DNA from 3 places in the Sporosarcina sp. FSL K6-1540 genome. Region 3 is predicted to be linked to each of the others. Evidence: riboswitches for the same ligand, from Rfam matches in the RefSeq annotation. Region 3 holds a riboswitch; each other region holds the start of a gene.
The links. Region 3 has a riboswitch for lysine ahead of MKY15_RS12480 (Na+/H+ antiporter NhaC family protein). Riboswitches for the same ligand answer to the same signal wherever they lie in the genome.
Positions count from the first base shown of each region.

Region 1: it holds a riboswitch for lysine, as region 3 does, so the genes downstream of both, dapA (4-hydroxy-tetrahydrodipicolinate synthase) here and MKY15_RS12480 (Na+/H+ antiporter NhaC family protein) in region 3, are expected to answer to the same signal.
Region 2: it holds a riboswitch for lysine, as region 3 does, so the genes downstream of both, MKY15_RS15570 (aspartate kinase) here and MKY15_RS12480 (Na+/H+ antiporter NhaC family protein) in region 3, are expected to answer to the same signal.

Region 1 is NZ_CP152018.1:2,299,707-2,307,305, reverse strand. Features, by position in the region: gene qoxA (cytochrome aa3 quinol oxidase subunit II) at 1-778, opposite strand, end outside; gene MKY15_RS10690 (aminoglycoside phosphotransferase family protein) at 1,596-2,462, opposite strand; gene MKY15_RS10685 (alpha/beta hydrolase) at 2,616-3,569, opposite strand; gene MKY15_RS10680 (SprT family zinc-dependent metalloprotease) at 3,816-4,469, opposite strand; lysine riboswitch at 5,224-5,401, shown strand; gene dapA (4-hydroxy-tetrahydrodipicolinate synthase) at 5,524-6,408, shown strand; gene MKY15_RS10670 (DUF4256 domain-containing protein) at 6,514-7,080, opposite strand; gene phoU (phosphate signaling complex protein PhoU) at 7,196-7,599, opposite strand, start outside.
Region 2 is NZ_CP152018.1:3,291,721-3,299,319, forward strand. Features, by position in the region: gene MKY15_RS15550 (electron transfer flavoprotein subunit beta/FixA family protein) at 1-558, shown strand, start outside; gene MKY15_RS15555 (electron transfer flavoprotein subunit alpha/FixB family protein) at 591-1,565, shown strand; gene trxA (thioredoxin) at 1,691-2,005, shown strand; gene uvrC (excinuclease ABC subunit UvrC) at 2,152-3,945, shown strand; lysine riboswitch at 3,995-4,174, shown strand; gene MKY15_RS15570 (aspartate kinase) at 4,266-5,483, shown strand; gene MKY15_RS15575 (YslB family protein) at 5,994-6,410, opposite strand; gene MKY15_RS15580 (succinate dehydrogenase cytochrome b558 subunit) at 6,648-7,256, shown strand; gene sdhA (succinate dehydrogenase flavoprotein subunit) at 7,377-7,599, shown strand, end outside.
Region 3 is NZ_CP152018.1:2,649,848-2,657,446, forward strand. Features, by position in the region: gene MKY15_RS12460 (DUF72 domain-containing protein) at 113-976, shown strand; gene MKY15_RS12465 (sulfite exporter TauE/SafE family protein) at 976-1,800, shown strand; gene MKY15_RS12470 (bifunctional UDP-sugar hydrolase/5'-nucleotidase) at 1,804-3,180, shown strand; gene yunB (sporulation protein YunB) at 3,222-3,983, shown strand; lysine riboswitch at 4,039-4,220, shown strand; gene MKY15_RS12480 (Na+/H+ antiporter NhaC family protein) at 4,364-5,935, shown strand; gene MKY15_RS12485 (ABC transporter substrate-binding protein) at 6,335-7,528, shown strand.

The DNA of each region.
Region 1 (7,599 bases), 350 kb from region 3:
TTAATTGGCCAAGATGACCCGGTTCTAATAACTCTTCAAATCTCTCTTCAGTAAGAGTATCCGCAGTCGCTTTCACTTCTTCTACCCATTTATCGAATTCCGATTCAGGCATCGCTTCCACATGGAATATATTCTCAGCGAACCCTTTACCGCTAAAGTTTGCATTTCTCCCCATGTATTCTCCCGGAACGCTAGCTGCCAAATGTAACGTGGTCACCATGTCCGACATTGCATATTTTTGTCCGCCAAGTTGTGGAATCCAAAAACTCGTGATGGGTCCGTATGAGTAAAGTCTAAATTCCAACGGTCGATCTGTTGGGATATACAAATAGTTAACCGTTTCGATATTTTCTTCCAGATAACTGAAATGCCATTTCCAGTCAGAGGAAGATGCATAAACAACCAATGGCTTTTGACCTTCATAACCCTTTGGTGTCGCCTCAACTTCATAAGTGGATTTGACAGTGATGATTGAAAGGAAAATGATAATCAGAACCGGAATACCAACAATAATCGCTTCAACCACCGGATTACCTTCGATATGTGGGGGCTCATAATCTGCGCTCTGTTTCGACGCACGATATTTTATTACGATGTATGCCAACATACCGAAAACCACGACCACAACCAACGCCATGGTAGCAATCGATATCCAAATAACATTAGAAATCGTTTCAGCTTGCGGCCCTTTTGGATCCATAACCATTACTGGTTCACAGCCAGCTAACACTGCGATAATACTGATAATCAAACCTAAAAAAGTCCATTTCATTCTCATGAAGGTACCCCTTTCTTTTACTCTATAAGCTTTAGTAGCATAATAAAAAAACATATTAGTCGGTTACTCTCACAACACATTTTCATCTTATTATAATGAAATACTAAAAACAATTACCTAAAGCGAACTTCATCAAAACTTCATCAATTCTTCACCGAAAGGCTAGTAATTACGTCACAAAACGTTCAACAAGTTCACTTTTCGTTTATATAAAAATAATGAATACCTTATTATTATTAAATGTGTTATAGTCTGATTACTGAAAAAATATGTTATTCACCCCTTATTAATTCAGGCTTTTCTCACCTTACAAATCCTGAAAGAAATAATTTAATTAAAACCCGTATTGGAATCAATTACATTCGTATTCAATTACTCGTTACCACACAAAAAACACTTCTTTCTAGAATGCATTTTCGTTTCACATTATTAATAACATGCCAAACATCAAATCAATTAATAATAATTTGAGTACCGAGAGGATTAAGTGATTTGTTATTGAGTCGAATACTGGACACAAAAAAGGTACTAGGTTAAAAACAATTGGGAATTGTTTTTAACCTAGTACCTTTTGCAATACATGAATACCCAATAAACCTTTACCCCAGTTATAGTAAAGAGATTATTTTTAATGGGTTTGATTCCTTATTAATCTATAATTAAATCTCCAACCATGTAACGCATTCAACGTGCGCTGGGTGCTGACGGTAGAATAAATTAAGATGTAACTGTATTCATTTCTAGAGCTACATATCTAAATTGACATTCGTTGCGTATGACATAATAAAAGGAAGGGGAAATAATCATCCCCTTCCTTTTATATAGTAAACTCAAATTCTTTTAAAGAAGGATTATTTGTCACTAAACCTTTTACTCTTTCTATTGTATTAGAATCTTTGGGTACCCCACCACTTCTATTAAGCACGAGCCACCTGAGACAAGCCAAGGCTTCAAAAACTTCAAGTTCCTTCTGCTGAATATCCTTTTCTAAAAGATAAGCAGAACGAAACACATAAGCATATCGCTCTGAGACATATATTTTCAGTAAAGTAAGTGACCACGCAAAATCATATCTCGGGTCCCCTAATTGCCCATTCGTCCAATCGATTACAGTATACTGGTCATTTTCCTCCATAATGTTATTCACATGAAAATCGCCATGAATAATATGTTCTTGCCTTATTTGGGTTGTTTGTACAAGAGAAATCAATGCTTTATATATGTCAGAGTGTTCTCTTACTCCAGGAAAAAAATAGTCAATGAAATCGTACTTTGGAAGTTTTATATTTCCAATCTCTTTAACGGGAATTTGATGTATTTTTGATAAGATGTTTGCAATCTTTGTCATTTTCTTTTCGTTTGCTTTAAGCACAGGTATTCCGTCAAATGTTGTTAACAACACCTTATCTCCGTTTAGATTTATCCCCCAGCCTAATGGTTTAGAGACTGATAATCCTCGTTCCAATAGGACATTCAATAATCGATATTGAAAACTAATATCGGGTTTGGAACTCTTACTCCACACTTTCAATACAAAGCTATCTTTACCTGAACATATCTTCATGACTTCAGCTTCAAATCCATGTTCCATTGGGTGCATGGTTAAGGTGTCTCCTTGAATTAATAGATCATCTATAACTTCATTTTGTTCTACCCAATCCACGATACCTAAAGGGTTTCCCAATAATATTCCATCTCCTTAGTGAAAGATACAAACTGCCCAAACAACTCGAAATACCTTTTTACATTTTCACAAGCACTATATTTCAATTTACTACATCTTTTTTCTCCTATTCACAACTACGTGACACCAGTCAATAACGCGATTAAATATCCCTTAGCACAACAAAGATATATTGTCATCTAACTGTTTTACAGCTCTGCTTATAGTATCTATAACTAATTCTGGGTTTTCTAAATGTATTGAATGATTGTTGTTAGTTTTAATTTGCACAGTATTATTTGTCAAATTACTAAGAAGTTTTTGTTGGTTAATCCAAATTGGGTCTATATTATTAGAACTTAAAATTGTTACGGATAAGTTTAAATTCAGTGGTTCGGACTTTTTAAGTTGCATAGCAGATTTTTCGCTATATAGAAATTCCTTAAAAACAGCTTCATAAGATTTTGAACGGTATCCTATATACTTAATATACTTCTGATATGGTTCTGGAAGTTGTTTTCTTCCAACAGGAAGTTTTAATAGTTTCGGAAGCCCTAAACCACTGGTGAGATAACCGAACTTGAATAACTTGAGATTTTTCTTATGCATTTTCCTTCGAACAGTGTCCCATTCAGCACTCAAATATCTATTTTCATGAACAGAATCAATTAAGATTAAAGATGCTACCTTATTTGGATATTTACTAGCAAATAATCGCATATTTAAACCCCCAAAGGAATGTCCTACTAAGATATATGGTGGATTTATTTGAAGTTTCTCTAAAATCTCCGATAAATCACTAACAACATCTTCGCTTGTGTATGCTTTCTCTATTGCAGTGCTCCAACCATATCCTGCTCTATCAAATGAGATTACCCTACAAAACTTAGACAATTGAGGCTGAATATAATACCAATCAATTGAACAGCAACTTAACCCCGCGTCTAATATTACAGTACATTTAGTCTCTTCACATTCAGAAACAACAGTATGAACTACCCTATCTTTTATATTTACTAAATCACCTATTTCTCTTACCCTATTCTTCTTATCAAAATACATGTTTGCCATTACAAACGGAAAACCTACTATCTCTAATGTGGTCTTAATGATTTTTTCAGTTTTCATGTCTTCCCACCTTCCCATACAAGGTAAATAATACCATAAACTAATTTAAATTCGCAGAAAACAATGCGAGTTTGATAAATTGGTTAAAATCCCCTGGATCCGTTCACCTCTTCCAATTTAACCAAATTGAAGTAAGTTGTGACCTCAACCATCGGGGAACTACAAGTAAAACATCACCAAGAACAATAGAGAATACGTTTTCGAACACAAAAAAAACGATCACATTTCGAAATGTGATCGTTTTTATTAAAGTGACATTGAATACCCATGCCTCGCCAAATACTCTTCCTTCTCTTTATAATCCGGCATAATACTTCCGACACGTCTCCAAAATGAGCGATCATGATTCATATGAAGTATATGACAAAGTTCATGGATTATCACATAATCGATGACTTCAACCGGAGCCATAGCTAGACGATAATTAAAAGTTAGCTTTTTATCCGAACTACAACTACCCCACTTGGCTTTAGACTCTACTATTTCGATGATTTTAGGCTTTACTTTTAGTTGTTTTTGATATATTTTTATCCGTTCTTCTATAATCGTCCTACAGCTGGCGATATAGAACTTCTTGAGATTTCTTTTAAGTACCTCTTCATTTAACTCACTACTATCTATTAACTCATGAAGAAAACGGTCTTTCCCAAGGTATAAAAACTTCCCTTGAGCGTGATACTCTCTTGCCTTAGGGGCTTCTCGAGCTACTTCAATTTCATGTATTTTCTCTAGTATCCTTTTCCCTTTGCTCTCAATGGCACTGACAATCATTTCTTTACTTGTGTCATTTGGAGCTTTAACAGTTATGAAACCAAACGAATCTATCTGAATCGCTAGCTTCTTCCTATTTCCATACTGAACATTAAATTCTATAATTTCATTTTCAATTTCAACTTTCATAACTAACATCACCTTTATACATTTATTCCTAACTCTTGTTTATTAACTAATCCGCTGTTTTCTTTCTATTCTTAGCCACAATCCATCGATTCGCTTCCTGATACATTCATCTTAGTGTGTATTAACCATTCTGGCAACAAACGCTACGTGTACAACTACTTTTTGGGACGAAAGAACAGCGGTTCTTCTTATCTGGATATAATCCGCCAAAGATACAATTTTGGCGGCTGAAACTTTCTTTATGATTTTCTCTTTTTTAATAGTAAAGAAGTGTCACTTTCTATTAGGCATCACATGATTAGATGCATAGTCTTTCTTAAAAGTAAGCAAGAAGCACATTATACAACGTTCAAGAGTGCCCGAAATTGTATCTTCGGGCACTTACACTCTCTATAGAAAGTCATCTATTCATTTCTTCCAAAACAGCTGCATTTTCCACTTGAACAATGCAGGAACGCGACAGGCTACTATCCACAACAGGATTACTAAAAAATGTATGGCTAGTACCCCTCAGTAAATCTGTCATGAATAGTTAGCCGGAAATAGTCCAGTGAAAATGAAGGTCATCAAGCCCTTCTCACTAGTATTTTATTCAAATAAATGGGTCATCAACAGACGAAATAACATTTAAAAGAATATCAAGTCCCCATTAAATTCAGAACCTTTCTAGAACTCGGCACCTTTCCCTTGCAATTGCGTTAGAATAGAGGTAAGGTTTGTCTAATTAGAAATTCACTTATTTCAAAAATTTTGAAGTAAGGATAGAGGCGCAAAGACCATCAGTACACACGTGGAGGATGATGAGATCCTGTGACATTTGTGGAAAGGGGAATTTGCCGAAGTGGAGAGAATCTCATTTTCTTGAAGCTGGTTCTGTGTTGAATAAACACAGAATTGTCATATAGGAAACTATATGGAGGGCTATCTTATGCAAAGAAATAATTTATTATTTCTACTGCAACAACGAGCCCTTGTTGTTGCTTTTTTGCGTTCATTCACTAACTGCCCTTCTTCCTCTATTTTTTTAAAATAAATTATAGGATGTGGAGAAATAATGAATTTCGGACAAGTATTAACTGCTATGGTGACTCCTTTTGATGAAAATGGTGAAATTGATTTTCAAGCTACAAAAAACTTAATTAATTATTTAATTGCTAATGGAACAGATGGCTTAGTGGTATCTGGTACAACAGGAGAGTCTCCGACGTTAACAGAAGAAGAAAAGGTCAAATTATTTAAGTTTGCAGTGGACGTTGTGAATGGCAGAATTCCGGTGATTGCTGGTACAGGCTCGAACAACACAAAAGGATCAATTGAACTAACAATACTTGCAGAAGATGTAGGTGTCGATGGTATTATGCTCGTTGCGCCATACTATAACAACCCATCTCAAGAAGGATTATATCAACACTTTAAGACAATTTCGGAGGTCACATCTTTACCGATTATACTTTATAATGTTCCCGGACGCAGTGTTGTCAACATATCTGCTGAAACAGTCATTCGCCTTTCAAAAATACCTAATATCGTTTCTATTAAAGAGGCAAGCGGTGATTTAGATGCGATGGTCGAAATTATTACTCATACACCTGAAGATTTTTCATTGTATAGCGGTGATGATGGTTTAACAATTCCAGTGTTATCAATTGGTGGAACAGGTGTTATTTCTGTAGCATCCCATGTTATAGGAAATGAAATGCAAACGATGATTGAACATTTCAAAAGCGGCAATATTCAAGAGGCAGCTAAGGTTCATCGTAGACTACTACCAATAATGAAAGCACTTTTTGCTGCTCCAAATCCATCACCTGTAAAAGCAGCTTTGAATTTAAAAGGAATCCCTGTCGGTGGTGTCCGCTTACCTATGATTCCTTTAAGCGATGAACAACTAAGTTCACTACAACGAGCACTAGATATCCATGAAAAAGTAACTTCTTAATAAACCATTGTGACAGGTACCAGGTTCTAAAACAATTCACAAATCAATAAGAACCTGGCACCCATCACTCTATCTCATCGTCTATAAGCTTAGTGGGTGCGAAATTTAGACCCTCAGCGAGCCACGGAACCCCCTGGCAGCATAGTAGGATTCTGCTCCATTGTGATACACAAAGACAGTGTCGTAGCGCCAATCACAAAAGATAGCCCCTCCGAGTTTTCTAATATTGGCAGGTGTTTGCACCCAGCTCGATGTTTTCATATCGAACTTTCCAAGTTCCTGCAACTCCCGGTATTGTTCTTCCGTTAAAAGCTCAATGCCCATGTCGGAAGCCATATCAAGAGCATTATTTTCTGGTTTATGCTTTTTTCTTGACTCCAACGCTTCTAGGTCGTAACAAACACTTCTACGGCCTTTAGGGCTTTCTATTGAACAGTCATAAAAAATATATTCGCCCGACTTTTTATCATGACCAACAACATCCGGTTCACCACCGGTTATTTCCATCTCATTAAGCGACCATAGTTTTTCAGTATTCGCTTCCAACTTCGCTTGGACTTTACTCCATTCAAGTTCTTTATGGCGATTCATGTTTTTCTCAAAACGAGCTTTCAATATTTCGAGTAATTCTTCACGTTGTTCTAGTGACAACTCCTTGTTTCTCTTTGTCATACTAGTTTCCTCCCCTATTTTTTTATTATGTATAGAATACTCTTAATTTTTATTACGAGCTACCTTAAATAAAAACGGAGGAGAAAATTTTTCATTTTTCTCCTCCGTTTTTATTTTATGAATTGAAATCATATATTTGACCTTTAATCAAATATGCTGCGCTTTCAGCGATATTTGTGATATGGTCTGCTGTTCTTTCAAGATAACGATTTACAAATAATAATTGGACAAGCTGATTTGTTTCTTCTGGATGTTCACTTAGATACGTAGTCAGTTTTTTATAGTTTTCACGACTGCATTGATCCACTTCATCCTCTAAGTCGCCAACTTCTTTAGCAAGTACCATATTTTCCTCTAAAAAAGATTGGAGTGCTTTTCGGAGCATTTCAATTGATATGTCTTTCATCTTTTCTACATGTGTGATTTCCAGTAAAGATGTTGTTTGACCAATCTTAATGGTTGATTTTGCAATATTTACGGCAAAATCCGCAATCCGTTCAATTTCAGACGAAATTTTAA
Region 2 (7,599 bases), 640 kb from region 3:
CTTGCAATGGGTGCAGACAAAGCGGTTCTAATCGATACTGAAGATGACCTTGATGAAATGGATGAATTCACATCTGCTAAAATTATTGCTGAGTATTTGAAAGATAAAGAAGTAGATTTGATTCTTGCAGGAAACGTTGCAATTGATGGCGGTTCTGGACAAGTTGGTCCACGTGTGGCTGAACTTCTAGGCATTAACTACGTAACGACAATTACGAACCTTGAAATCAACGGTACATCCGTCAAAATCATTCGTGATGTTGAAGGGGATTCTGAAACAATTGAAACGTCACTGCCATTACTAGTGACTGCTCAGCAAGGTCTTAACGAACCACGCTACCCGTCACTTCCAGGTATTATGAAAGCGAAGAAAAAGCCGCTTGAAAAGCTTGAACTAGATGATCTTGACCTAGAAGAAGATGACGTAGAAGCGAAAACACAAACAATCGAAATTTACCTTCCGCCGCAAAAAGCTGCTGGACGTATTCTTGAAGGCGAAATTTCTGATCAAGTGAATGAACTTGTAAATCTGCTTAAAAATGAAGCTAAAGTAATCTAATCAGACTTTTAATTGTAATGGAGGGACTATAAATGTCTAAAAAAGTAGTAGTACTTGGGGAAGCACGAGAAGGAGCTTTGCGTAACGTTTCATTCGAAGCGATTGCAGCTGCTAAAAAGATTTCGGGAGGCGGAGAGGTTGTCGGGGTATTGCTCGGCGATGCTGTTCAGTCACTTGCAGAAGAAATGATTCATTACGGAGCAGACCGTGTCGTTACTGTGGAACATCCACATTTGAAACTATATACTTCTGACGCATTCAGCCAAGCGTTTATGGCGGTTTACGAACAAGAGAAACCGGAAGCTATTGTGTTCGGTCACACAGCTTTAGGGAAAGATTTGTCACCTAAGATTGCTAGTAAACTAGCATCAGGTTTAATCTCTGATGTAACTACTATTGAAGGCGAGGGCGATGCTGCGGTATTCATCCGTCCAATCTTCTCTGGTAAAGCATTTGAAAAAGTGAAGAACAAAGACGGACTTCTATTCATCACAGTACGTCCGAATAACATTGCGCCTTTAGAGCACGACGCAGGCAGAACAGGCGACGTAGCTGCACTATCTGTTGATGTTACCAATCTTCGTACAATCATTTCAGAAGTTATTCGTAAATCGACAGAGGGTGTCGATCTTTCAGAAGCGAAAGTTGTTGTTGCAGGGGGCCGTGGCGTGAAAAGTGCGGAAGGCTTCGAACCATTGCAAGAACTTGCGACACTTTTAGGTGGAGCAATCGGTGCATCTCGTGGAGCGTGTGACGCGGATTACTGTGACTATTCTCTACAAATCGGGCAAACTGGTAAAGTTGTTACACCGGACTTGTACATTGCTGCAGGTATTTCGGGGGCAATCCAACATATGGCAGGAATGTCTAACTCGAAAGTAATCGTGGCAATCAATAAAGATTCAGAAGCGAATATTTTCAAAGTAGCAGACTATGGAATTGTTGGTGACCTTTTCGAGGTTATTCCGATGATGATTGAAGAAATTAAAAAAATTAAGACAAACTAATTTAAAGTGAAGCTCCCTCAATAGTGGGGAGCTTCTTTCAATAACTAAGCATATATTTAGCCCGTCATATAGCTGCATGCTATAATACAGACATAGGTTATCTATTAAGAGGAGGAAAATTTATTATGGCTATTATTCACGCGACTGATCAGAGTTTTGACGAAAATATTAAAGAAGGACTTGTCCTTGTTGACTTTTGGGCACCTTGGTGTGGACCTTGTAAAATGATCGCTCCAGTTCTTGAAGAACTAAACGGCGAAATCGAAGGTAAAGCGAACATTGTTAAAGTTGACGTTGATGACAACCAAGAAACAGCTGGTAAATATGGTATCATGTCAATCCCTACTTTGGTTCTTTTCAAAGATGGAGAAATTGTTGACAAAGTTGTCGGCTTTAAACCAAAAGAAGCACTTGCTGAATTGATTGCAAAACACGCTTAATTAGTAACTTAATTTAGCAGAAGTTCAAAATCTGGGCGAAATATTTTTTGCGATGAAAGCGAAGCGGCAGTCGCAAATAGCCGAGATGTATTTGATAGAATAACCGGGTCCTTCATTGGCACCCGGTTTTTTGGTAGGTGAATTAGATGAATGAGTTAATCGCAGAAAAGTTGGCCATATTACCGGAGTTGCCAGGCTGTTATTTGATGAAAGATAGGCAAGGGACAATCATTTATGTGGGAAAAGCGAAAGTGTTGAAAAATCGGGTTCGTAGTTATTTTACGGGTAGCCATGATGCTAAAACACAGCGACTTGTTGGAGAAATCATAGACTTTGAATATATTGTCACTTCAACCAATCTGGAAGCGCTTGTCCTCGAGTTGAACCTTATCAAACAGTATGATCCGAAATATAATATCATGTTAAAAGATGATAAGACCTATCCATACTTAAAATTAACGGCAGAGCGTCATCCGAAACTAATCATTACGAGACAAGTGAAAAAAGACAAAGGGAAATACTTCGGTCCGTATCCTCATGCTTTTGCCGCCGGTGAAACGAAAAAGTTGCTTGACCGGCTCTATCCTTATCGAAAATGTCATACGATGCCTGATCGGGTCTGTTTGTATTACCATCTTGGCCAGTGCCTCGCCCCTTGTGTCAATGAAGTGGAATTGGAAACGTACAAGGAAATGGTTGATGATATTACCCGCTTTTTGAATGGCGGCTATAAAAGTGTGAAAAAAGAATTGACGGAAAAAATGGCTGCAGCTGCGGAGAATTTGGAGTTTGAGCGCGCGAAAGAATACCGCGATCAGATTGTTAATATTGAAGCGATTATGGAAAAACAGGCGATGACGATGAGTGATTTCACTGATCGTGATGTCTTCGGATTTGCTGTGGACAATGGATGGATGTGTGTTCAAGTCTTTTTCGTCCGTCAGGGAAAGCTAATTGAACGGGATGTATCGCTATTCCCGGTTTATCAAGAACCGGAAGAAGAACTGCTAACGTTCATCGGGCAGTTTTACGGTAAGTCCCAACATTTAATCCCGAAAGAAATCCTGTTGCCTCAGGGAATGGATAGTGAAATCGTCCGTCAACTTCTAGATGTCAACGTCTTCATTCCGCAGCGCGGTAAAAAGAAAGATCTCGTCCATCTAGCCATCAAGAATGCTGAGATATCATTGAAAGAAAAGTTCCAACTTATTGAACGACAAGAACTTCGTACAATTGGCGCATGTGAAGAACTTGGCAAGGCGATGAATATCACCATACCGTACCGTATTGAGGCATTTGATAATTCACATATGTACGGTTCAGATGCCGTCTCTGCGATGGTGTCATTCCTTGATGGGAAACCGAACCGTAAAGACTACCGAAAGTATAAGACGAAAACTGCGGCAGCACACGATGACTATGCGGCGATGCGTGAGGTTGTAAGGCGGCGTTATATCCGTGTGCTAAAGGATGATTTACCATTACCTGACCTTATCGTTATAGATGGTGGTAAAGGTCATATGGAAGCGGCCAGGGAAATCATTGAAGATGAGTTGAACTTGTCGATTCCAATTGCTGGACTTGCGAAGGACGATAAACACCAGACGGCGCAACTTCTCTATGGCAATCCGATTGAAATGATCCCGCTAAAGAGAACGAGTGAAGCGTTTTACTTGTTACAGCGAATTCAAGACGAGGTGCACAGGTTTGCAATTACTTTCCACAGGCAACGGCGCGAAACTAATTCATTGACATCAGCGCTCGATGGATTACCAGGCGTCGGACCGAAACGGAAAACATTATTACTTAAACACTTTGAATCTATGAAAAAGATTCGTGAAGCATCCGTTGAAGAGCTGCAACAAGCGGGCTTGCCGAAGGTGGTTGCGGAATCAGTGGAAACGTATTTCCGTGAAGAGGCATTGCGAGAAGAGAAGTAATGTGATAGAGTGAACGCACTGAGTTTTTTCACTAAAAAATTGCATATGTAGTGAAGATAGAGGTGCGGATACCAATAGTAAATCTCCGGAAGGCGGCAGCCTGATGAACGGGATTGAAAGGAGTATTCGCCGAAGCGGACCAATCGGCTGTCACGATTGTCCTGCTGGATTTCCATTGAATAAATGGAAGTCTGTCAGGTATAAAAATACCTGGAGAGCTATCTGAACGGGGCGGCTCTTCGGCGAGCGCTCCAATCGGACCGGCTCTCATACTTATGAGGGCCGTTTTTGCGTTCAGGGGGAAATTGGAGGGAATAATTATGGAACGAATTGTAATGAAATTTGGTGGCACATCAGTTGCGAACCCCGAGAGGATTGCACGCGCTGCAAAGCTTGTACAAGGTGAAGTAAGTCGGGGGAATCAAGTTGCGGTTATCGTCTCTGCAATGGGGAAAACAACGGATGATCTTCTAAAGCTCGCCGTGGAAGTTAATCCGAAAGCGGGCCGCCGCGAACTTGATATGCTACTTGCGACAGGGGAGCAAGTAACAGCATCCCTTTTAGCGATGGCAATTGCGGCACAAGGTTTGGAGGCTCGCTCATATACAGGGTGGCAAGCGGGTGTAACGACAGAGTCAGTTCACGGCAATGCGCGAATCGAGCAAGTCCATGCAGATAAGGTTGTATCGACGCTTGAATCGGGTGCTGTTGCAGTGATAACCGGCTTTCAAGGTGCTGACAGCTCGGGTGAGTTGACAACACTTGGTCGCGGGGGATCTGATACAAGTGCTGTGGCGATTGCGATTGCAATTGATGCAGCTATCTGTGATATTTACACAGACGTTGAAGGGGTATTTACGACAGATCCAAGATTAATTGGACAAGCGAAGAAACTTGAGGAAATATCATATGATGAAATGCTTGAAATCGCGAATTTAGGCGCAGGAGTACTTCACCCAAGAGCGGTGGAGTTTGCCAAGAACCATCAAATGCCGCTTCGGGTCAGACCTGCACATATGGAAGGTGAAGGAACGATTATCAAGGAGGAAATTGATTTGGAAAACAATTTAATTGTTCGGGGCATCGCCTTTGAAAGAGATATTATTCGGATTACAGTTATGTATGACGTTCCATACAATGGCTCGCTTGCGAATATATTCACTGCACTTGCGGATCACCATGTTAACGTCGATATTATCGTCCAGACAATTATGGAAGGCGTACAGCCGTCTGTGTCATTTTCCATTAAGAAAGAGGATTTTGCAGAAGCTATTAATGTTTTGGAGACAGAAAAAGAAGCCCTTGGTTACAACAGAGCCGACTTTGAAGTGGGTCTTGCGAAAGTTTCAATCGTTGGAAGTGGAATGGTATCCAACCCAGGAGTCGCTGCACAAATGTTTGAGATACTCCGTAGTGCATCAGTTCCTGTGAAAATGGTTAGTACGTCTGAAATCAAGGTATCCGTAGTTATTCCAGAATCGGATATGGAAATAGCGGTAGCGGCGCTTCATAAACAATTCGGGTTAGACAACGACTGAAATAATTTGTTATGTCTATTGTTAACCATTTTATTGCAAGTGCCTGAAGACAAAGGGCGCTCTATCACTTTTAATAAAGCCTTCCTTGTAAATTTTAGTTAAGACTATACAAGTTACAGTGCAATTCCATATAGAAAGTGACACTTCCTTAAAATTAAAAAGGAAATGCTATATAGATGGATTCAGCAGCCAAAATTCCATCTTTGGCTGCTCTATTATGGATTGGAAAGTGCTTATTCATTCGTTCCCAAAAACCCCTCATGCGATTAACGAGAAAACTGTGAGAGGTGCAACCCAACGGAAACTGTACATAGAGTGTTTCATCATGAAAATAAGCAGTAATTTACTGGTTATTTTTAGTTATATATGTTGACATAAAGAAACCTCTGAACAACGCACGGCGCATGGAGATGCCTTCGCTGGAGATCATATAGAATCAATAGTTCAACATATATAGATTAGTTGTATGAAAAAGAAGATGCGCCCGATTTAAAGGATGCATCTTCTTTTTCATGCCTCAACTTTCGTTTTTAAGTCCCATTTGACTTGGAAATGGATGAGACCATCCTTTGCGTTAAATTCTCCGTAGCACTCAGTGAGCAGTCCACTAAATTTCTGGTACTGTTGTGCAATGAAACCGGCTTCAAGTTGGCAAGATCTGTTTTGGGCATTTGTAGCGAAATCATTTTTTAAAGAATAAAAAGCCTCGTCTTTCAACGTCTTTTCAAGATGAAGTGGTCCCCATCCGGCTTCTTGAAAGAACTCAGGAAGTTCATCAATACCAAAAATCGGGAATTTTCGAGCTACTTCTTTTCCGGCCCAATAAAGGATTTCATCTTCATGTTTCCCGAGGATACTTGGCAACACGTGATCTCGTAAAATTTCATAGCCAAAACGGGTTGGTGAATCATATGTAGTATTTTCCAATCGAATATGCAACCCTTTCGGTTAAATGATAGCGTTAATGAATCCAAGAGAATAATAATATATTAAATTCGGGCGTGTCGAAAAGCCCACATCGTCTTGACCTCTTCAAAACTGAGGAGTACAATGGTTATGTCATAATATTGTACCACGAAGAGGTACGTCGTCAACGGTCGCTTCATGTCGAAATGATGACAGAGGCGCACTGAAGGACTCAGTTAATAAAGGAGGGTAAAAGACTTGTCGAGAGAATCAGATTTTTATTTGCGTCGTCTTCATTCACTGCTCGGAATCATTCCAGTGGGGCTTTTTGTTGCCCAACACTTAGTGATTAACCATTTTGCCACACGCGGCCCAGAGGCATTCAACACTGCATCCAATTTCATGGGTAACTTACCGTTCGTACTGTTTCTTGAATGGTTCATCATCTACATCCCACTTATGTTCCATGCGTTTTATGGTGTGTACATAGCTTTCACAGCGAAAAATAACGTAAAGCGTTACGGGACTTTCCGAAACTGGATGTTTATGCTACAACGAATTACAGGAGTATTCCTAGTCGTGTTCATCGCATGGCACATCTTCCAAACAAGAGTTCAAAAAGCATTGGGAGATGAAGTTGATTACGATATGATGGCTGACATCTTATCGAGTCCATTCATGCTTGCGTTCTACATTGCAGGTGTCCTTGCAGCTACATTCCACTTGGCGAACGGCGTTTGGTCATTCCTAGTAAGCTGGGGAATTACACAATCTCCACGTTCACAAACCATCGTTACGTATATCTCAATGGCAATATTCCTAGTGCTTTCTGTAATCGGTATACAAGCACTACTTGCATTTGTTTAATTTGAATCAGCAGAAATCCCTGCTGATTCAAATTTGGACGCAATTACGCCCAGGCGTAATTAAATAACAACTTAACTAAATGACTACGAGATCACCTATAATTTGAGGAGTGAAACAATAATGGCAAAAAGCAGATTGATTGTCGTCGGCGGTGGACTAGCCGGCCTGATGGCAACTATCAAAGCCGCTGAAGAAGGTACGCCGGTTGACTTGTTCTCCATTGTTCCGGTTAAACGTTCCCACTCTGTATGTGCACAAGGCGGCATTAATGGTGCAGTAAATACAAAAGGGGAAGGCGACTCACCTGACATTCATTTCGATGACTCTGTATACGGCGGAGACT
Region 3 (7,599 bases):
GTGATATTCGGCACTACTTATTTAGAATTAACTAGGTGGTATACTTCATCAAATCTGTTGTCTAAATATGTTAATATAGATAGTACCGATTCATTTGAAAGGAGGCAGAGGAATGATCCAAATCGGATTAACCGGTTGGGGTGACCATCCGGACGTATATAACTCTTCCTCTTCGAAGAAAGAAAAATTAATTGATTATAGTGCACACTTTCCAATCGTCGAACTGGATGCTACTTTTTATGCCATTCAGCCGGAGCGTAATATTCGCAAATGGATTAAAGAAACGCCAGATAACTTCCGATTCATTGTCAAGGCTTACCAGGGTATGACTGGGCATCATCGGGGTGAACTCCCGTATGCATCTGTGGATGAAATGTACAATCTTTTCCGGCTATCGGTTACACCACTTCAAGAAGCAGGCAAACTCGCGATGATTCTTGTCCAATTCCCTCCATGGTTTGACTGTACAAAAGAGAATGTTGAGGAAATTCGCTTCGTTTGCGCTAAATTGCATGGATTCGATATCGCCGTTGAATTTAGGCATCAGTCATGGTATTCACCCAAATTTCAACTAGAAACTCTGTCTTTTTTGAAGAAACTGAACGTAATTCACTCGGTGTGCGATGAACCGCAAGCAGGGCAGGGGAGTATTCCACTAATAGCAAATACCACTCGTCCGGATAAGGTTCTTGTTAGATTGCACGGCCGTAATGTAGCAGGGTGGCGCAACACTACGGGTGATGATAAAGCATGGCGTAAAGTTAGATATCTGTATAACTACAATGACACTGAGCTGAAGGAGATTCAATCAGCTGTTCAAAAATTAAAACAAGAAACGAATGAGGTTTTCGTCATTTTTAACAATAATTCCGGCGGACATGCAGCACAAAACGCGAAACATTTTCAAAAAATGCTCAATATCAACTACGAAAGTCTGACGCCGAAGCAGCTTGACTTTTTTGAAGGAGAATTTTGATGGAATTTATTTTATTGGCCGTTATCGGTCTAGCATCTGGAATTGTTGGGGCACTTGTCGGATTAGGTGGTGGTATCATTCTGGTGCCAGCAACACTTTACGTTGGCATTAACCTTGGCTTAATCGATGGAATTACACCGCAAACCGTCGTTGGGCTATCTGTTATTATGATGATCTTTACGGGCTTGGCGTCGACAATTTCCTATATGAAGACAAAAACAATTGATTTCAAAAGTGGGTTCATCTTTTTCTTAGGAAGTGTTCCCGGGACACTTATCGGTGCATTTGTGAATAAAGGACTTGACCTGCCATCATTCAATCTCTATTTTGGTATTTTACTTATTCTATTATCGACGCTTCTTCTGGTACGTAAATATTTGAAACCGGTCAGCTGGTTTGTCAATCACGGCAAAAAAAGAACTTTCACGGATAATACAGATCAGACTTTTATTTATGGGTACCCTGTTTGGTTTGCATTATTGCTGACATTTGGCGTCGGATTTGCATCGGGTCTTTTCGGCATCGGAGGAGGTTCAATCCTCGTACCAGCGATGATTCTACTCTTCTTATTCCCACCGCATGTCGCAGTCGGTACATCTATGTTCATGGTGTTTTTATCAGCTCTCGTCAACTCAATCACGCATATTTCACTTGGCAATGTACCGTGGCTTTATACGATTCCAGTCATTCCAGCAGCATATATCGGGGCTAAAATAGGTGCTCGGTTAAATCAAAAGATGAAATCGGAAACGCTTGTTGTTGCACTGCGAATTATCCTGCTCTTACTAGGAATCAGATCGATTATTGACGGACTTATGGGGTGACATATGAATCACAAGGTTGAAACAATTCATTTCTATCATACAAATGATATCCACAGTCATTTTGAAAGCTGGCCGCAAATTAGTAGGCTTCTTTGTGACAAAAAGCGCGAGCATTTAATAGAAGGAGATGCTTGTTACCATTTTGACATCGGAGATCACGTTGATCGTTCTCATCCATTTACGGAAGGGACGAAAGGTCAAGGAAACATCCGATTGTTGAATGAAGCAGGCTATGATGCGGTAACAATCGGCAACAACGAAGGAATTACCATGTCGAAAGAGGCTTTATCTACTCTTTATAAGGATGCCAAGTTCGATGTCATTCTAAGTAATTTATACGAAGAAGATGGTAGTCGTCCAAAATGGTTGTTACCTTATAGAATCTACGTTACTGAGCAAGGGACAAGAATTGGTGTTATAGGAGCTACTGCAGAATATAAAGCCTTCTATTTGAAGCTCGGCTGGCAAGTGACGGCGCCTCGCCAAAATTTAAAGCTTGTTGCTGAAAGCATTGCTGCTGAGACGGATGTAATTGTTTGTCTATCACATATGGGAATCCATGAAGATGAAAAGCTTGCAGAAGAATGTTCAGAAATCGATGTCATTTTAGGCGCGCATACGCATCATCTATTTCATGACGGCAAATTGATTGGTAATACACTTTTGGCTGCAACAGGTAAATACGGTGAGTATGTTGGTCATGTAACCGTGAAATTTAACACGGATGCTAAAGAACTTTTACAAATGGATGCGGAACTTGTCAGGACAGATTCGATTGAAAGCAATGAAAAAGATATTGAAAAAGTAAATGATCTAATCAAAATAGGAAAGCAGGCAATGGAGGAACAAGTTTTTTATAATCCTTCTCACTTATCTCAAAATCTATTTGATGTTAGTTCGCTGTCCTCTTTCTTTGGTAGAGCGCTCATTGCGTATTCTCAAGCGGATTGTGCCATGTTTAACGCAGGAATATTTCTAGGTAGTCTCGAAAAGGGGTGGGTGACAAAAGAGGATTTACATTCACTTCTACCTCATCCAATCAATTTATGTCTCATTACACTCGATGGATCAGAATTGAAAGAAGTCTATGAGCTGTCATTAACGAAAGAGTGGCCGCAAATTGAAATCAAAGGACTTGGTTTCCGTGGCTCGTTAATGGGTGCGATGATTCATGAAAGACTTTATAAAAATAGAAATGATCAGCTTTTTGCGGGCAATCGGGAGGTTGTATCAGGTCAAAAATATACACTTGCAACACTGGATATGTTTACTTTCGGTTTTTTCTTTCCATCGCTTAAACATGCAGAAATAGAGTACTATATGCCTGAATTAATCAGGGATGTGCTTGGTTGGTACGGAACCACACTAATTAAAGAATGAACGACTACCTTCCTGCATAACGTATAGTAGGAGGAGTCGTCTTGAGATTTCACGGCCAAGTTACTAGAAAATCCAGGAAGAAAAAACGCAAATTGTTACCCCTTCTTATTCCTGCAATTCTTATCGCAATTGCCCTTTTTATTTACATTATTAATGCAAGGCTTGCCCCAATTTATATTCAATATGCAGAGGTACAGACAGAAAAAATCGCGGCCCATGTTATCAATAAAGCCATCAATTCCAGGACTGCCAATGTACTTGATGTCAATGATATCATTGTAAACGTCCCGAACGATTCTAAAGGGATGGTGAAATTCAACACTGAAATCATCAACAGAGTATTAGCGGAGACACATGGTCTTGTCGAGTCCCATCTTCAACAGGCTGAAGCGGGCAATCTAGCTTTATTACCAACAGATGAGATAGAATTTGATTCGCAAGCAATGAAACGTGAAGAGGGAATTGTCTTTTTTGTCCCTCTTGCTCAAGCGGCAAATATTCCACTACTAGGGAACTTAGGGCCTAAAATACCGATTCGTTTTCATGTCATAGGTCAAGTACAAGCGACTATAGATACAAAAATTAGTGAATTTGGTATTAACAATGCCGTTGTTGAAGTGAATATATTATTAACAGTAAATGTCCAAATCATTGTCCCACTTGCAACAAAGCAAAGTGTAGTGACACAGAAGATTCCGGTAGCTATGGGACTAATTCAATCAACAGTACCTCAAATCTATACGACTGGTGGTGGGGATCCGCCATCGGTCGAAGTTCCAGCCCCTCCCGCGATAGAGGAATGAAAAGGGACTTGAAAATGGTGTGGATAACTGATAGGCTAGTAGAGGATTGAAATATCGATTGGGTAGAGGCTGCATTGCTTATTAGTCACACACGCGAGATTGACACCGATGACCGTGTGTAAAAGGAAGCTTTGCCGAAGTTTGGTAAGATCGTCGGGATCTATCAGGCTGGGGTTATTCCGAATAGGGATAACACTGTCATACATTTTTGAACATGTATGATGAGCTACAAGTCGTGAGTTAGATAAGCAGTATTAGTTATCCAACAAACGAAACGTAGATAAAGCCGGCTCCTGATGCACTCTGCTGAGTGTAATTAGTAGCCGTTTTTTTATTCCCCCTATACAGGGCCTCAACCCGACTAAATGGAGGAATAGTAGATGATAGGAACATGGGTATCAATTTTACCACCACTAATCGCAATTATTATGGTGTTTGCAACTAAACGGGTGCTGTTGTCGCTCGGAGCAGGAATAGTCTCAGGTGCTCTGCTGGCGGCGTCGTTCGGACCTGTTGAATCATTAAAAAATTTATTGGAGTCAGTTAAGGCTACATTTTGGGATGGTGGACTGAATACAGGGAACATTTACATTATCCTTTTCATCCTTCTATTAGGGGTTATCACTGCATTTGTTAGTTTATCCGGTGGAAGCAGGGCATTTGCAGAATGGGCAGTGCGGCACATCAAAACAAAACGTGGTGCAAAACTGCTCACAGTATTTCTCGGTATAGCTATTTTTGTGGATGACTATTTCAATGCATTGGCAGTTGGCCAAATTGCTCGTCCGATTACAGATCAGCATCGAGTTTCAAGAGCAAAACTAGCTTATTTCATCGATTCAACCTCAGCACCGATTTGTGTCATTTCACCAATTTCAAGTTGGGGTGCCTTTTTAATAGGCCAACTTGCACTTATATTTGGTGGTGCTGCAGCGATTAGCTATTCACCACTATCTGCCTTCATTATGATGGCGCCTATGAATTTTTACGTTATTGCAACACTTGCAATGGTGTTTTTCCTTGCGTGGACCAATTTCGATCTATTCGAAATGAAGAAACATGAACAACTTGCTACAGAAACAGGTCAATTATTTGATCCTGCTAAAACAATTCCAGGTCAGTTAAAAGAAGACTTCCCAGTACACGCACATGGCCGCGTTCGGGATTTAGTCGCACCAATCGTCACACTTGTTGCAGTGACATTTGCGGTTATGATTTGGACAGGTTATTTAGCCGGCGGATCAATGAGCCTTTTGTCAATTTTTGAAAATACGGATGTCTCTCTTGCATTACTGTCGGGTGGAATTATCGCCACGCTAATAGCGGTAGTATTATATATGCAACAGATGAAAAATAATGAAACGGCAAGCTATTCTCTTATTGGCAGTGCCTTTATAAATGGATTGAAAGCAATGATGCCACCTGTGCTGATTCTTATTTTTGCATGGTCATTATCATTCCTGATAGGAAAATTGGAAACAGGCTTATATTTATCAGAGCTTGTGTTGAAATCGAATATATCGGTTTCATTCCTGCCGGTCATCATGTTTATCCTTGCTTGTATTATGGCCTTTTCGACAGGTAGCTCATGGGGGTCATTTGGTATTCTTATGCCGATTGCAGGAACCATAATGATTGACGCGGCACCGGAAATGTTACTGCCAGCACTTGCAGCAGTACTTGCGGGAGCAGTTTTCGGCGATCATGCTTCACCGATTTCTGACACAACGATTCTATCTTCTACAGGTGCAGGCTGTAACCATATAGATCACGTTGCGACACAGTTTCCTTATGCATTAATCTGTGCATTGGTGGCCACAATGGGCTATATCATCTTAGGTATCACAGGCTCCATATGGATAGGTCTAGTTGGTGTTATTGTTATTCTTGTAGTATTGTTTTCTGTTTGGACGATGAAAGCTAAAAAAGAGGCAACACAGCTGTCTTTATAATAGTAAATGATTGGAAGCGGTGAACTTTTTACCGCTTCTTTATTATGTTTAAAATAGTTTTCTAACAAAAAAATGTTTTGACAATAGTCAGATAGGTATATATACTAGGCGTTAAGACTAAAGTAATCAGAAAATGGTGAACTTCCATTCAATGATTAGTTAAAAGTATTAGGAAAGGATGATATTGTATAACTAATCTTTCTATTAACTGTTAGACTTATTCGAAGAAATTAAACTTCGAAAGATGAGAACTGAAAACTCTCTATAGACCGAATAGAAAGTTTGTTTTACAATAAGCATGTAAGCGGAAACAAAATGATATCTTTCGGAATGCTAAATCGTTTGTCGTACTAGTTCGATTTAAATTGTCGGAAGTATCAATCAAAAGGGGGATTTTATATGAAATTGAAAAAGTTTGCAAGTGTATTTGCCGCTTCCGCTCTAGCAGTCGGATTGTTGGCAGGGTGTGGTGCAGGGGACAAAGCTGAGGAAGGAAGCACAGGTGGATCTAAGGGCGGCGATACGATTAAAATCGGAGTCAACCTTGAATTATCAGGTGCTGTTGCCTCTTACGGTACTTCCGAACTATCGGGAATTGAACTTGCAGTTGAAGAAATTAACGCTGCAGGCGGTATTGATGGCAAGGAAATTGAACTTGTCAAAGTCGATAATAAGTCTGAGCCTGCCGAAGCAACGAGTGCAGCGCTTAAATTGATCACTCAGGATAAAGTAATTGCAATCATCGGAGCAGCTACAAGTGGTGCTACTGTTGCACAGGCTGAAATCGCTAATGGCAACAAAACTCCACTTATCAGCCCATCTGGGACAAGCCCGAACGTAACAGTTAAAGATAACGGGGACGTTAATGAATTCGTATTCCGTACGTCATTTATTGACCCATTCCAAGGAACGGTTGCAGCAAACTTTGCAGCGAATGATCTTGGTGTTAAAAACGTAGCGATTTTCTCTGATAATGCAAGCGATTATTCAAAAGGTCTTGCATCATCGTTCAAAAAAGATTTTGAAGCTGCAGGTGGTAAAATTGTTGCTGAAGAATCTTACGTAGGTAAAGATTCTGATTTTCGTTCAACTCTTACACGCATTAAAGCAGCAAATCCTGAATTCATTTTCATCCCTGGATACTATGAAGAAGTAGGATTGATTGTTAAACAGGCTCGTGAAATGGGTATCACTGTTCCACTTATGGGAGCAGATGGTTGGGATTCTCCAATTCTACTTGAACTTGCCGGTGCAGAAGCATTGAATAACACATTTACAACAAATCACTATTCATCTGAAGATCCAGACGGTATCATTCAAGAATTCAACAAAAAGTTCAATGACAAATATAGTAAATCACCTGACGCATTTAATGCCCTTGGTTATGACACGGTTTATCTATTAGCTGATGCTATTAAACGTGCAGGCGGTCCAGATTCTGTGAAGATTAAAGATGCTCTAGCTGAAACAAAAGATCTTGAGCTTGTAACTGGCTTGTATTCGGTTGATGAAAACCATCACCCTGTCAAATCGGCTACTATTCTTGAATACAAAGACGGCGAACAAGTCTTCAATACAAAAGTTAATCCTTAAATCAATCACGCAACTAATAGAAGTGGTAAACTTCTGCTGAATGAAGTTAAAACTGTAGGAATGGAGGGAGG